4 regions of the Paenisporosarcina sp. NPDC076907 genome follow, and region 3 is predicted to be linked to each of the others. Evidence: riboswitches for the same ligand, from Rfam matches in the RefSeq annotation. Region 3 holds a riboswitch; each other region holds the start of a gene.

Evidence for each region. A riboswitch is a leader RNA that binds a small molecule or an ion and turns the genes downstream of it on or off. The one in region 3 is predicted to bind S-adenosylmethionine.
Region 1: another riboswitch for S-adenosylmethionine. It lies ahead of metK (methionine adenosyltransferase); the one in region 3 lies ahead of ACQKEV_RS16070 (2,3-diketo-5-methylthiopentyl-1-phosphate enolase).
Region 2: another riboswitch for S-adenosylmethionine. It lies ahead of ACQKEV_RS11780 (methionine ABC transporter ATP-binding protein); the one in region 3 lies ahead of ACQKEV_RS16070 (2,3-diketo-5-methylthiopentyl-1-phosphate enolase).
Region 4: another riboswitch for S-adenosylmethionine. It lies ahead of ACQKEV_RS04595 (methionine ABC transporter ATP-binding protein); the one in region 3 lies ahead of ACQKEV_RS16070 (2,3-diketo-5-methylthiopentyl-1-phosphate enolase).

What each region holds. Positions count from the first base shown of each region.
Region 1 covers NZ_JBNNIX010000002.1:724,046-727,449, reverse strand. Annotated here, with positions in the region: gene pckA (phosphoenolpyruvate carboxykinase (ATP)) at 1-1,292, opposite strand, end outside; SAM riboswitch class I at 1,491-1,614, shown strand; gene metK (methionine adenosyltransferase) at 1,814-3,010, shown strand; gene ACQKEV_RS11305 (gamma carbonic anhydrase family protein) at 3,250-3,404, opposite strand, start outside.
Region 2 covers NZ_JBNNIX010000003.1:49,470-52,873, reverse strand. Annotated here, with positions in the region: gene gcvH (glycine cleavage system protein GcvH) at 1-272, shown strand, start outside; gene ACQKEV_RS11790 (toprim domain-containing protein) at 461-802, shown strand; gene ACQKEV_RS11785 (thioredoxin family protein) at 815-1,123, shown strand; SAM riboswitch class I at 1,186-1,293, shown strand; gene ACQKEV_RS11780 (methionine ABC transporter ATP-binding protein) at 1,472-2,497, shown strand; gene ACQKEV_RS11775 (methionine ABC transporter permease) at 2,490-3,158, shown strand; gene ACQKEV_RS11770 (MetQ/NlpA family ABC transporter substrate-binding protein) at 3,216-3,404, shown strand, end outside.
Region 3 covers NZ_JBNNIX010000006.1:110,288-113,691, reverse strand. Annotated here, with positions in the region: gene ACQKEV_RS16085 (NUDIX hydrolase) at 1-208, shown strand, start outside; guanidine-I (ykkC/yxkD leader) riboswitch at 597-700, shown strand; gene ACQKEV_RS16080 (DMT family transporter) at 757-1,092, shown strand; gene ACQKEV_RS16075 (DMT family transporter) at 1,092-1,406, shown strand; SAM riboswitch class I at 1,559-1,663, shown strand; gene ACQKEV_RS16070 (2,3-diketo-5-methylthiopentyl-1-phosphate enolase) at 1,736-2,947, shown strand; gene ACQKEV_RS16065 (2-hydroxy-3-keto-5-methylthiopentenyl-1-phosphate phosphatase) at 2,944-3,404, shown strand, end outside.
Region 4 covers NZ_JBNNIX010000001.1:941,346-944,749, reverse strand. Annotated here, with positions in the region: gene ACQKEV_RS04605 (acyl-CoA dehydrogenase family protein) at 1-1,046, opposite strand, end outside; gene ACQKEV_RS04600 (MerR family transcriptional regulator) at 1,043-1,426, opposite strand; SAM riboswitch class I at 1,677-1,792, shown strand; gene ACQKEV_RS04595 (methionine ABC transporter ATP-binding protein) at 1,937-2,965, shown strand; partial or broken gene ACQKEV_RS04590 (methionine ABC transporter permease) at 2,979-3,404, shown strand, end outside.

The DNA of each region.
Region 1 (3,404 bases), on a different contig from region 3:
CCGCCCGTCCATCCTGTGTTAACTAGGAAGACTTGAGCATCATGTTCGTCAATTTTATTACCCAACATTTCTGCATAAACAGTTGCAGGAAGGGGAAGGAATGGAGAACCGAAACAAGTAGAGAATGTTGCTTGTGGAGATGTAATTCCACGCTCTGTACCAGCTAATTTTGATGTAAATCCACTTAGGAAGTGATACATTGCTTGTTCTTTCGTCAACTTACTGATTGGAGGTAAAACGCCAAACGCATCAGCAGTCAAGAAAATGATGGTTTTCGGATGACCGGCAACAGAAGGATCAACAATGTTATCAATCGCTTGTAATGGGTAAGCCGCACGCGTGTTTTCAGTCAACGAAATATTTTCATAGTCCGGCATACGTGTTTCAGGGTCTAATACTACGTTTTCCAATACCGATCCAAAACGAATTGCATCGAAAATTTGTGGTTCATTTTCACGAGTCAAGTTGATTGCTTTCGCATAACAGCCGCCTTCAATATTGAAAACTCCATTATCTGACCATCCATGCTCATCATCACCGATTAATTTGCGATCTGCATCAGCAGATAATGTTGTCTTACCAGTTCCTGATAATCCGAAGAATAAAGCAACATCGCCTTTTTCACCAACGTTTGCAGAACAGTGCATAGGCAGAATGCCTTGCTCAGGTAGTAAGTAGTTCATGATAGAGAAAATTGATTTCTTCATTTCACCTGCATACTCTGTACCACCAATTAAAATGATACGTTCTTCCATTGAAACAATAATAAACGTTTCAGAACCAGTACCATCGATTGCAGGATCCGCTTTAAATGTCGGAGCGTATACAATCGTGAATTGAGCTTCATGCGTAGCCAACTCTTCTTGTGTTGGACGAATGAATAATTGGTGTGCAAAAAGGTTATGCCAAGCATATTCATTAATCACTTGCAAGGAAAGACGAGATTCTTTGTCTGCACCTGCAAAGCCATTGAAGACGAATAACTCTTCTTTTGTTTTTAAATAATTAACGACTTTCTTATATAAAGATGAGAAAATTTCAGATGATATTGGTTGGTTTACAGCGCCCCAATCAATCTTGTCCTTCGAGATATCTTCCACAACAACATATTTGTCTTTAGGAGAACGTCCTGTATATTTTCCTGTCTCTACTTTTACAGCTCCAGTTGATGTTAAGACAGCTTCTCCACGTAATGTTGCTTTCTCCACAAGTTGTGGGACTGAAAGTTGCACATGCACGTTTTGGCCATTTAACAAGTCGTTCAGCTCGTTCATCGTGTTCACTGAATTCATGTATATGTACCTTCCTTTGTCGTATATTACCCTTATAACGGGTTTATGCTTTATTCGAAAATTAGTATAACACATTACGTTTATTAATCTACACTAATAGCCTAATAAATTTTTTCTGATTTTCAAACATTTATATAGAATGAAAAAAATATTTGACAACCCATCATTAGTTTATTATGATGTAAAACTGAACGGATACTCTTATCCCGAGCTGGTGGAGGGGTCAGGCCCTATGAAACCCGGCAACCTGCAGTTATGAACCAAGTAGTAATTGGCAAAGGTGCTGAACCTGAAGCAAGGTGTATTCCTTGGATGATAAGAGTGAAAGGTGCCCATTAACGAATACCTTTCCTCATGTTTTTACGTGAGAGAGGGTTTTTTTTATGACATCTCCCTTTATCCTCGTGTGCAGAAGCCCGAAAAGGCGGAAGGTTTTATTCGAATGAATAAGCTGGACATGGGAAATGAGTACCGTTTGAATTTTCCGAGAGCAATCTCGAAGGATATAGGAGGAATTTTTAATGACAACTCGTCGTCTATTTACATCAGAATCAGTAACAGAAGGGCATCCGGACAAAATTTGCGATCAAATTTCAGACGCAATTTTAGATGCTATTTTAACAGAAGATCCAAATGCACGTGTTGCTTGTGAAACAACTGTAACTACAGGTTTAGTACTTGTTGCCGGTGAAATCACAACTTCAGCATATGTGGATATTCAAAAAGTGGTACGTGAAACAGTTCGAGAAATTGGCTACACACGTGCAAAATATGGTTTTGACTCAGAGACTTCTGCAGTATTGACTGCAATCGATGAGCAATCTGCTGACATCGCTATGGGTGTTGACAGAGCACTTGAAGCGCGTGAAGGTTCGATGACAGATTCAGACATCGAAGCAATCGGTGCAGGTGACCAAGGTTTAATGTTCGGTTTTGCTTGTAATGAAACACCGGAATTAATGCCACTTCCTATTAGTATGGCTCATAAGTTAGCTCGTCGTTTAGCACTAGTACGTAAAGAGGAAATTCTTCCATACCTACGTCCAGACGGCAAAACACAAGTAACTGTTGAATATGATGAAAACAATAAACCTTTGCGTATTGACACAATTGTTATTTCTACTCAACATCACCCAGAAGTAACACTTGAGCAAATTCAACGCAACTTGAAAGAACATGTCATCAATCCTGTAGTTCCTGCAGAATTAATCGACGAAAACACAAAATACTTCATTAACCCAACTGGCCGCTTCGTAATTGGTGGACCTCAAGGGGATGCTGGTTTAACAGGACGCAAAATTATCGTTGATACGTACGGTGGATATGCTCGTCACGGTGGCGGCGCATTCTCTGGTAAAGATGCAACGAAAGTTGACCGTTCAGCAGCATATGCAGCTCGCTATGTAGCTAAAAACATTGTTGCAGCAGGACTTGCTGACCGTTGTGAAGTTCAACTTGCTTATGCAATCGGTGTTGCACAACCCGTATCAATTGCAATCGATACATTTGGTACAGGTATTGTTGAAGAATCGAAACTTGTTGAAATTGTTCGCGAGTCATTCGACCTTCGTCCAGCTGGAATCATCAAGATGTTAGATCTACGTCGTCCAATTTACAAGCAAACTGCTGCTTATGGACACTTCGGTCGCACAGACTTGGATGTTCCATGGGAGAAAACAGACAGAGCGGCTACTTTGAAAGAAAAAGCAGGCGTTTAATACTAGGAAAAGCCATTCGAGGGAATTCCCTTGAATGGCTTTTTTAATGGTGGTTATTGGTTGAAAGGGAATAAATCAGTCGCGAATGGGAATAAATCGGTATGAGAGGCAAGAAGCTGCTTTCAAACAGGAAGAAACTAACAGTGGACGGGAACAAATCAATTTGAACAGGGAATAAAACAAATTGTATTTCAAAATAGTAAAATGACCATGCTCAATCACCTGGTCATTACTATCGTTTATTTTTGTTGTTGCATTGCCTTATAGATCTGTCCTTTTTCCGCATATTCTCTAACAATACGTTCCATATCTAGCTTGTCTTCTTCATTCAATTCACGGACGACTTTTGCCGGACGACCTAACGCGAGCATTCCTGGAGGAATAACTTTACCGG
Region 2 (3,404 bases), on a different contig from region 3:
ATATTGTATTCGTTGAACTTCCACAAGTAGGCGACGAAATCAAAACAAATGAACCTTTTGGAAGTGTTGAATCTGTTAAAACAGTTTCTGAACTTTACGCACCAATCAGTGGTAAAGTAGTTGAAGTGAACAGTGGCTTGGAAGACAGCCCTGAATTCGTAAATGAATCTCCATATGAAAATGCATGGATGATCGTTGTCGAACCTACAGACTTGTCTGAAGTGGACTCATTAATGACTGCTGAGCAGTACGAAGAAATGACTCAAGAGTAAAATCGTTAGTTGAACGCCGACATTTGTTCGGCGTTTTTTGCATATGTCGATAATAACTGCGAGTTTAAAAAGGAATATTAAAAGTATGGTATTAGTTGTCATAGGGGAAGAGTTGAAACATGATGAACTTTACTTTTAATAATAATTTTTAAATAACCTTTTAAGTCAGTACAGCCAGGAGTGATCCCATGCCAATTGATAAAGTCATACTTGTAGAAGGACGTTCAGACAAACAGAGAATACTGCGGCTTATAGCAGAGCCTATTGAAATCGTCTGTACAAACGGAACGGTAAGCGCTACCCGTCTGGAAGAGTTACTGGCACCTTACGATCAGTTGGAGATCTATGTATTTGTCGATGCTGATAAATCGGGAGAAAAATTACGTGCGCTCATTAAACGTGAATTTCCTGAAGCCCTTCATTTATATACTGAACCAGCCTATCGCGAAGTTGCAACAACCCCGATGAAAGTTCTTGCAACTGTATTACTCGGCGCCAATATCGATGTGAAATCGGAATTTATTGCCTAAAGGATGAATACCATGAAAGAATGGACACGTGCGGAGTGGGAGAATCAGTCCCAAAACGCAGAGGTGACAGCTTATTATTTATATGCACCGATGTGCGGCACTTGTATGGTTGCTTCAAAAATGCTTGAAGTTGTTGAAGAACTGTTACCTGAGGTGGAAATTGGAAAAGCCAATTTAAATTATGTGGAAAGCTTGGCAATTGATCATCAAATCGAAAGCGTTCCGTGCTTACTTATTGCTGAAAACGGCAAAATTATTGAAAAAATCTACGCATTTCAGTCAGTTCCACATCTGTATAATCGATTAAGAAAAAATATTTGACGTAGACTTTTGAACATGATACATTAGCTTTCGTAATAAAAACTTAAAACTTAATATCGTCGCTCTTATAAAGAGAGGTGGAGGGAAGTGCCCTATGAAACCCGGCAACCGTCACAATTTGTGAAATGGTGCCAAATCACTCAAAGTATTTTTGCTTTGAAAGATGAGAGAACGGTCTGACGTATATAATTATGCATTGGTCCCTTCTGCTTGTCTGCGGAAGGGATTTTTATTTTTCACAAGGGCATCTTAACAATGATGTGATTGAATGTGAAAAGACAAAATGCATCTGCGGCCAGCACAATTGTACGATAAACTATTTATCAGATACTCAGAGGTGAAGTGAACATGATTCAATTACAAAATTTATCAAAAAGGTTTGATACAGCTAATGGCCAGCTCATTGCAGTTGATAACGTGAATCTAACCGTTGATACAGGTGAGATCTTTGGCATTATTGGATACAGTGGAGCCGGAAAAAGTACATTGATTCGATTGTTAAATGGCTTGGAAAAACCTACTGCTGGTAGCGTCACTGTGAATGGACAAGAAATTTCATCCAGTTCAGGACAGGCTCTTCGTAGCGCAAGACAAAAAGTAAGTATGATTTTCCAACATTTCAATTTACTATGGTCCCGTACAGTTGAAGAGAATATCTCGTTCCCGCTTGAAATTGCCGGGATCAGCAAAACAAAACGTTCAGAACGAGTGAAAGAATTAATCGAACTTGTTGGATTGACAGGTAGGGAGAAAGCATACCCTTCGCAGTTATCCGGCGGTCAAAAGCAACGGGTAGGAATTGCACGTGCCCTTGCAAACAATCCCGAAGTACTGTTATGTGATGAAGCGACTTCAGCGCTTGACCCAGAAACTACAGATGCCATTTTGGAGCTGTTAGTAGATATCAATAAACGATTAGGATTGACGATTGTTCTGATCACGCATGAGATGCATGTCATCCGTAAAATTTGTCATCGGGTTGCAGTTATGGAAGCTGGAAAAGTAGTTGAAATGGGAAGTGTACTTCAAATATTCCAAGCACCTGAACAACCGATTACAAAACGCTTTGTTGCACAAGTAAATGGTCCGGAATCCGCAAGTCAAACAATTGCACATTTAGTCGAGCAATATCCTTCAGGCAAACTTGTGAAATTAGTTTTTGTCGGAGACAGAACGGAACAACCAATTCTTTCAAGATTAATTAAACAATACCAAGTAGAAGTAAACATTGTTCAAGGAAATATTGCACAAACTCAAAATGGAGCTTATGGAACGTTGTATCTTCAAATCGATGGAAATTCAATCGCAATCGATCAAGCAATCGATTATTTACACGGTCAAGAAGTTCAAACGGAGGTGATTTCACATGATTGAAAACCTTCTACCGAATGTGGACTGGGAAAAAATGTGGGAAGCCACACTTGAAACTTTATATATGACAGCAATGGCTACCGGTCTGACTTTCATTATCGGTTTGGCACTAGGAATACTACTATTTCTTACTAGCCCTCATCAATTATGGGCAAACAAAATAGTCTACTGGTTAACAGGGGCATTCGTAAATATTTTCCGATCGATTCCGTTTATCATTTTAATTATTTTATTGATTCCGTTCACTAAATTTTTACTCGATACGATTCGTGGGGCAAACGCTGCATTACCTGCACTAATTATCGGTGCAGCACCATTCTATGCACGCATGGTACTGATTGCATTACGTGAAATCGATAAAGGGGTAATAGAAGCAGCTCGCTCGATGGGAGCGAAAACTTCTACTATTATATGGAAGGTGCTGCTTCCAGAGTCTTTACCGGCATTAATCTCAGGGCTTACCGTTACTGCTATCGCACTGGTTGGTTATACGGCAATGGCCGGCATAATCGGAGCCGGTGGTCTTGGTAACTTAGCGTTCCTAGATGGCTTCCAACGAAGTCGTGAAGATGTAACAATTGTCTCCACGATTCTAATTTTACTCATTGTCTTCGTCATCCAATGGGTGGGAGATGCGATTACAACAAAAGCAGATAAACGTTAATTTGGTTTCGTCGGGTTTATACTCGATAAAATACACAACAAAAAGGGAGAGACATTCATGAAGAAATTTGTAGCAGGAATTTTATTATCGGCAAGTGTCATTACACTTGCAGCTTGCGGTGGAGATAATTCGTCTTCAGGAGACAGCAAAGAGCTAGTTGTTGGGGCTTCTAACGTACCTCATGCAGAAATCCTAGAACAAGCAAAACCGTTGCTTGAGAAAAAAGGAATCGAACTTAAAATCGAA
Region 3 (3,404 bases):
ACACACAGCCAGTGAACCTATTTACCGCCTTATTTATACATATGTTGCTGACGTAACAGAAGCGCAACTTGCCCATTTTCAGTTGAATGATGAGCATTCGGAATATGTCTGGATCTCAAAAGAAGAAGTCAATGACACCCGCTTTGACTCTTTACTTCCTGCTTTTCGAGACATTTTAATTACAAAAGTTTTCAACACTCCATCTTAATCAGGAGTGTTTTTTACATGTCCTTAATGACTTTCACCACTCCGTGAGCTGATAGATACGAAATGGGGATAAGAAGAAAAAGAGTGATCAAGCCAATCATCGTTCCAAGTGGTGAGATCGGAAGAAGGTTCCTTGTAAAAAAATCAAGCAATTGACAGTAGATGATAAAGATAACGATGGACATGACCAAAATAATAATTTTGTTAGTGAAGGACTTCAAAGTGATTCTCCTTTCTTTATACGAAAAAGAATTAATTTAAGTGTTACATTTTTTTCCAATATATACAACCGAATATTTACTATGAGCTCGTCGTTTGACTCATTGTTCCGCATGGTTTATTCTAACCTTGCACAAAATAATTTCATAAAGCGCCATTCTCAAGATGGCGAACAAGTTTTCTAGGGTTCCGCAAACAACCGGTTTGGCCTGGTCCGAGAGAAAACACTTTGCCAATTTGCAAAGCCACACGGAAGGATAAAAGCCTGGGAGATAACGTTTATACGTTCATCTCTCGGGCTTATTTTTATTGGAAAAGGAGTTGGGATTCATGAATAAAGAATGGATGAAAGTGTTGATAGCTGCTGTGTTTGAAGTGTTTTGGGTGATTGGACTGAAGCATGCGGATGATGTGTGGGCTTGGATTGGCACTTTAATTGCGATTGCAATCAGTTTTTATTTGATGATCATGGCAGGGAAAACATTACCCGTAGGAACTGTGTACGCAGTGTTTGTTGGTCTAGGTACAGCAGGTACAGTCATTGCAGACATTCTCTTTTTCGGAGAATCATTTAATATCCCGAAACTGGGTTTGATTGCGCTTCTGTTAATAGGGGTTGTCGGGCTTAAGTTGGTCACAAAAGAACAGGAAGAGGTGTCGTCATAATGGCATGGCTATTCTTAATCATTGCCGGTTTATTTGAAATGACAGGAGTCGCGATGATCAACCAAGTTCATAAAAATCGCTCTTGGAAGTCCATAACCGGATTGTTCGCAAGCTTTATGGCGAGCTTCTTGTTCCTAGCACTTGCTATGGAGACTCTTCCAATGGGAACGGCATACGCAGTGTGGACAGGCATTGGTGCTTCTGGAGGCGCAATTCTAGGTATGATGTTGTACGGGGAACCGAAAACATGGTTGCGCATGCTGTTTATTGCAATCGTGTTGGGAGCGGCTGTTGGATTGAAATTTATTTCTTAAAACTTGTCATGTCTTTCAAAAAACAAACATAGCATAGCTTTGTACAATTGAAATAAGCTGTATATTTCAATTTATTAGAAAATTGTGTTGACAAGTATTTTACACCCTGTCATAATCCAATTTAGATTTTAAAAAATATCATATCTACATTTTTCTTATCAAGAGCAGGTGGAGGGACTAGCCCTATGAAACCCGGCAACCGACTTACACGAGTAAGCACGGTGCTAATTCTTGCAGCAGTAGCTGACAGATAAGAGGATGTTAGTTCAACTACTAACCTCTTCTTTTTTGTGAAGAGGTTTTTTATTTTTTCTGAAGAGGTGAAAACATTGACTGAAGTAATCGCGACTTATTTAGTACATAGCATAGATGATAATTTTGAAAAAAAAGCAGAAGGCATCGCGCTTGGCTTGACTGTGGGATCCTGGACTGATTTGCCACAACTGGAGCAAAAACAACTGAAGAAACATAAAGGGCGCGTTGTATCTGTCGAAAATGTCGGTAGTTCAGATAACCGAACGAAAGGAATCATCCGTATAGCTTACCCGGTAGCCAATTACAGCCCAGACCTGCCAGCTATATTAATAACAACTTTTGGCAAGTTATCATTGGACGGAGAAATTAAGTTACTCGATTTGGAGTTTAGTCCGGAATTAACGGCACACTTTTCAGGACCGAAGTTCGGAACAGAAGGGATTCGCCAACTGACAGGTGTGCAAGGACGACCATTTGTCATGAGTATTTTTAAAGGCATTCTCGGCAAAGATTTGGACTTTTTACTGACACAGCTCGAACACCAAGCACGTGGTGGTGTGGATTTTGTGAAAGATGATGAGATTTTGTTCGAGAACGAGTTGACGCCTTTTGAGCAGCGAATTGTGAGAGGGCGTGAAGTGCTCGAGCATGTTTTCTCAGAGACAGGTCATCGAACACGTTACGCGGTGAATTTGACTGGACGAACATTTGACTTAAGAGACAAAGCAAAACGCGCGACGGAGCTAGGTGCTGATATGTTGCTGTTTAATGTGTACGCATACGGGCTGGACACGCTGCAAAGTTTAGCTGAAGATCCGGAAATCGCAATTCCTATCATGGCTCATCCCGCTGTTTCAGGAGCATTCACGCCATCCAGAAAGTATGGCTTATCCAACCAGCTCGCATTAGGTAAATTATTGCGACTTGCGGGGGCAGATTTCTCGTTGTTCCCTTCGCCATATGGAAGCGTAGCCTTGGAAAAAGGGGAGACACTTCAAATTGCCGATGCACTTCAAGCGCCTGGTTTATTGAAGACAACATTACCAGTACCATCTGCCGGCATTCATCCAGGCATGGTGCCACAACTAATCGAAGACTTCGGGATTAATTCCGTTATCAATGCAGGCGGCGGGGTGCATGGTCATCCAGCAGGTTCTGCCGCTGGAGGCAAAGCATTCAGGCAAGCTGTGGATGCAACGCTTTCAGGGAAGTCCTTATCAGAAGCAGCGCAAGCGAATACTGAACTGCAACAAGCCCTGGAATTGTGGGGTGACAAAGTACGATGACACAACCCGTCATATTTTGTGATTTTGATGGCACCATTACTACGAAAGACAACATCATGGCCATCATGAAAAAATTCGCACCACCTGAATGGGAACCGATAAAAGACCAGATTCTTGGCCAGGAAATATCCATTCAACAAGGCGTAACCCAACTTTTCAATTTGTTATCAACCGACCAAAAAGATGAAATTACACAGTTCGTACTGAATCAAGCACAAATTCGAGAAGGATTTGAAGACTTTGTCGCTTATACGAAAGCGCAACATATTCCACTGTTCATCGTATCTGGAGGCATTGACTTCTTTGTTAAACCACTCGTGAAGGACCAAATAGAAGACGAGCGTATTTACTGTAACGAGGCAGATTTTTCTGGGGAAACCATTACGATTAATTGGCCACATACTTGCGATGAACATTGCTCGAATGGCTGCGGTTGCTGTAAACCTTCCATTATTCG
Region 4 (3,404 bases), on a different contig from region 3:
AAATCAAATACAGTCATAAGTTCTACTTCCAATTTTGCCGTCAATTTGCCTAACGAATCCTGCACCATCGGGAACTCAACAAGCTTTCGTCCAAAAGCATCTCGTTGATGAGCATATTCAGAAGCCTCATTTAATGCGCGGCGCATGATTCCAAGAGATGCGACAGCATTGCAAATACGCGATAAATTCAATGCTTCCATCATATATTTCAGGCCATTCGCTTTATCACCCACTGCATAAGCCACCGCACCGTCGAATTCCACTTCACCACTCGGCACTGCTCTTACACCTAACTTGTCTTTCAATCTTCGAATGGAAATCCCATTCAACGAACCATCTTCCAGTCGCCATGGAACAGCAAAAAGTGTCAATCCACGTGAACCTTCAGGCGCTCCATCGATTCGTGCAAGAACCATCGCGACCTTTGCCATACCGGCATTCGAGGCAAAATACTTTTCGCCATATAATCGAAAATGATCACCCTCCTGCTCAGCCTTTACCACATTTGCACCAACATCCGATCCACCTTGCCGCTCAGTCAAAAAAGTGGCACCTTCAAACAACTCCATTTCCCCTGTGGCACACACATGCGGTAAGAAACGATCTTTCAATTTTTCATCCGCATAATGGTCGAGCAAGAATGCCGTGGCCATCGTCAAAGTAACGGGACAATAAAAACCCGCTTCTGATTGGGATAATACGTAGCCTTGTGCAAAACTGTACAAATAATTCCCCTTACGATCCAACTCCGGTATCTTCTTGTGCACATAGCCGACTATCCCTGTTTCATAAGTTTCCTGCACGGTCTTTTTGTACCCTTCATTGACCCATACTTCCGAAACATCTTCTCCGTAACGATTGAATTTCACCAAGTTTGGTGCACCTTCACGATCTGTATGGCGAGCCCGTTCATCAATTTCATTCGCTACTTGCTCACCAAACTTAGTCAAAGCCTTATCTGCAAAGTCAAACATGTCAGGTTGCAATCCACTTCTCAAAATATGTTGCAGCGTTTCATCTTCAGAATAAAAATTTCGTCGAATCATTTCACATTCCCCTTTAAATTCGATAATTTTTCCTGGAACTGCCCAAGCAACTCTTCCATTTCAGACTTCATATTCTGCAAATCAAGAATTTTCATATTTATCTCAGCCACCCGTGTCGTGCCATACTCAATCGTCCGCTCCAACTGCTTAGCACCCGTCCGATCATGGTCGAACAACAACACCATTTCTTTAATTTCATCCAGATTAAAACCATACTGTTTTCCGCGGATGATCAACTTAAGTTTCGCGTACTCCTTTGGTCCAAACATCCTAATATTGCTCTCTGTTCGAACAGGTTTCAACAAGCCAAGTTCCTCATAATATCGGATGGTCCGCGTCGTCACCCCAAACTCTTTCGCTACTTCTGCGATGCTCTTCATTCCCACCTCACCGCTTCCCATTTTTACCTATTCTAACATTGACGTTAACGTAAACTTCAAGACTCTTTATGAAAATATTGATTGTTTTTTTCATAAACAATACATCCAATTTTCCCGTCATCCATTCGAGCACGTAAATTCAGTGATTTTTTGAAATGAATAATTATTAAACTATTGCGACTATTAATCACCTAGTTGACAGGCTGAAATATTCAGACTATAGTGAACAACATAATTAAATATGCGTGATTTCTTATCAAGAGATGTGGAGGGCCTGGCCCTATGATACCTCAGCAGCGGGTTTTTACTTCGTGTAAAAATACTGTGCTAATTCCAGCGGACAATTTATTGTTCGATAGATAAGAAGGAGTGTTCGAGCTAATTTTCTGTGGATTTGTGTCCGCATTTTCTTTGCATACGTATGCCTCTTCTGTCTATCGACAGAAGGGGCTTTTTTTATTGCCCATCCTCTTTGATAACGAACATGACATAGAAAGGGGCGACATCCACTTGATTGAATTCCAACAAGTCACGAAATCATTTCAAACCAAAAAGCAAACGGTTGAAGCCTTGAAAGGCATAGACCTCACTGTTGAAAAAGGAGATATCTTCGGGGTGGTTGGCTATAGCGGTGCAGGGAAAAGCACACTCATCCGATTGGTCAATCTGCTCGAACGCCCATCCAGCGGGCAAGTAATAGTTGACGGACAACAACTAACTGCACTGAAGCCTAAACAACTTCGAGCTCAAAAGAAAAAAATCGGCATGATCTTTCAACACTTCAACCTGCTGAATTCCAAAACTGTTTTCGATAACGTTGCCATTCCGCTCGTATTATCAGGCACATCAAAATCAATAATCAAAACGCGTGTTGAAGAATTACTAGACTTCGTAGGGCTTGCAGACAAAGCCAAGAACTATCCCGAGCAGCTATCGGGTGGTCAGAAACAACGGATTGGGATTGCAAGAGCGCTAGCTACAAACCCCTCCATTCTGCTATGTGATGAAGCCACATCAGCACTTGATCCACAAACGACCAGCGCTGTTTTGCAGCTGCTCAAAAAGATTAACCAAGAATATGACATTACGATCCTGCTCATTACACACGAAATGTCCGTCATCCGGGAAATTTGCAACAAAGTAGCGGTCATGGAAGGCGGACGCGTAGTGGAACAAGGTTCCGTTTTTGATGTCTTTGCTTCACCAAAAACGGACATCGCAAAGAATTTTGTTCGGACAGTCATTCACGACGAAATCCCACAAAGCGTTCTTAAAAATGCTGTATTATCAAGCACGCTGCCAATCATTTGGAAAATAAATTTTGTCGGCAACACATCTAGTCAGCCCTTACTTTCGACTATTGCTAAGAAATATGACGTGCACTTAAGTGTTCTTTCAGCAAACATTTCAGAGATCCAGGAGACCCCTTTTGGTAATTTGATTATCGAAGTAACAGGTGAAAAGAGCGAGGTAGAAAAATCTTTCTCCTTTATCAAAGACGAAGGGTTCATCATACAGGAGGTGAAACTGCATGACTGATACATTATGGGGCATGGAAATTACAACCGAACAACTACTGGTTGGCTTTGGCGATACGCTTTACATGGTCGCTATTTCGCTAATTTTTTGGCACTGATTGGTCTCCCACTTGGCATCTTGCTCGTCATTACACGAAAAGGCCATATCTTGGACAATAAATGGATTTTCAACATCTTGAATCCTGTCATTAATATTTTACGTTCCGTGCCTTTTATCATTTTGCTCGTCGCAATCATCCCTCTAACTAGACTGATAATCGGCTCAGCCATCGGTACGAATGCTGCAATCGTACCACTCGTCTTTTACGCAGCACCGTACATTGCACGGCTTGTCGAAAACTCATTACTCGAGGTCGATAAAGGCATTATCGAAGCTGCACAGTCGATGGGTGCAACAGTTCCACAAATCATCTTGAAGTTCTTGATTCCGGAAGGCTTGA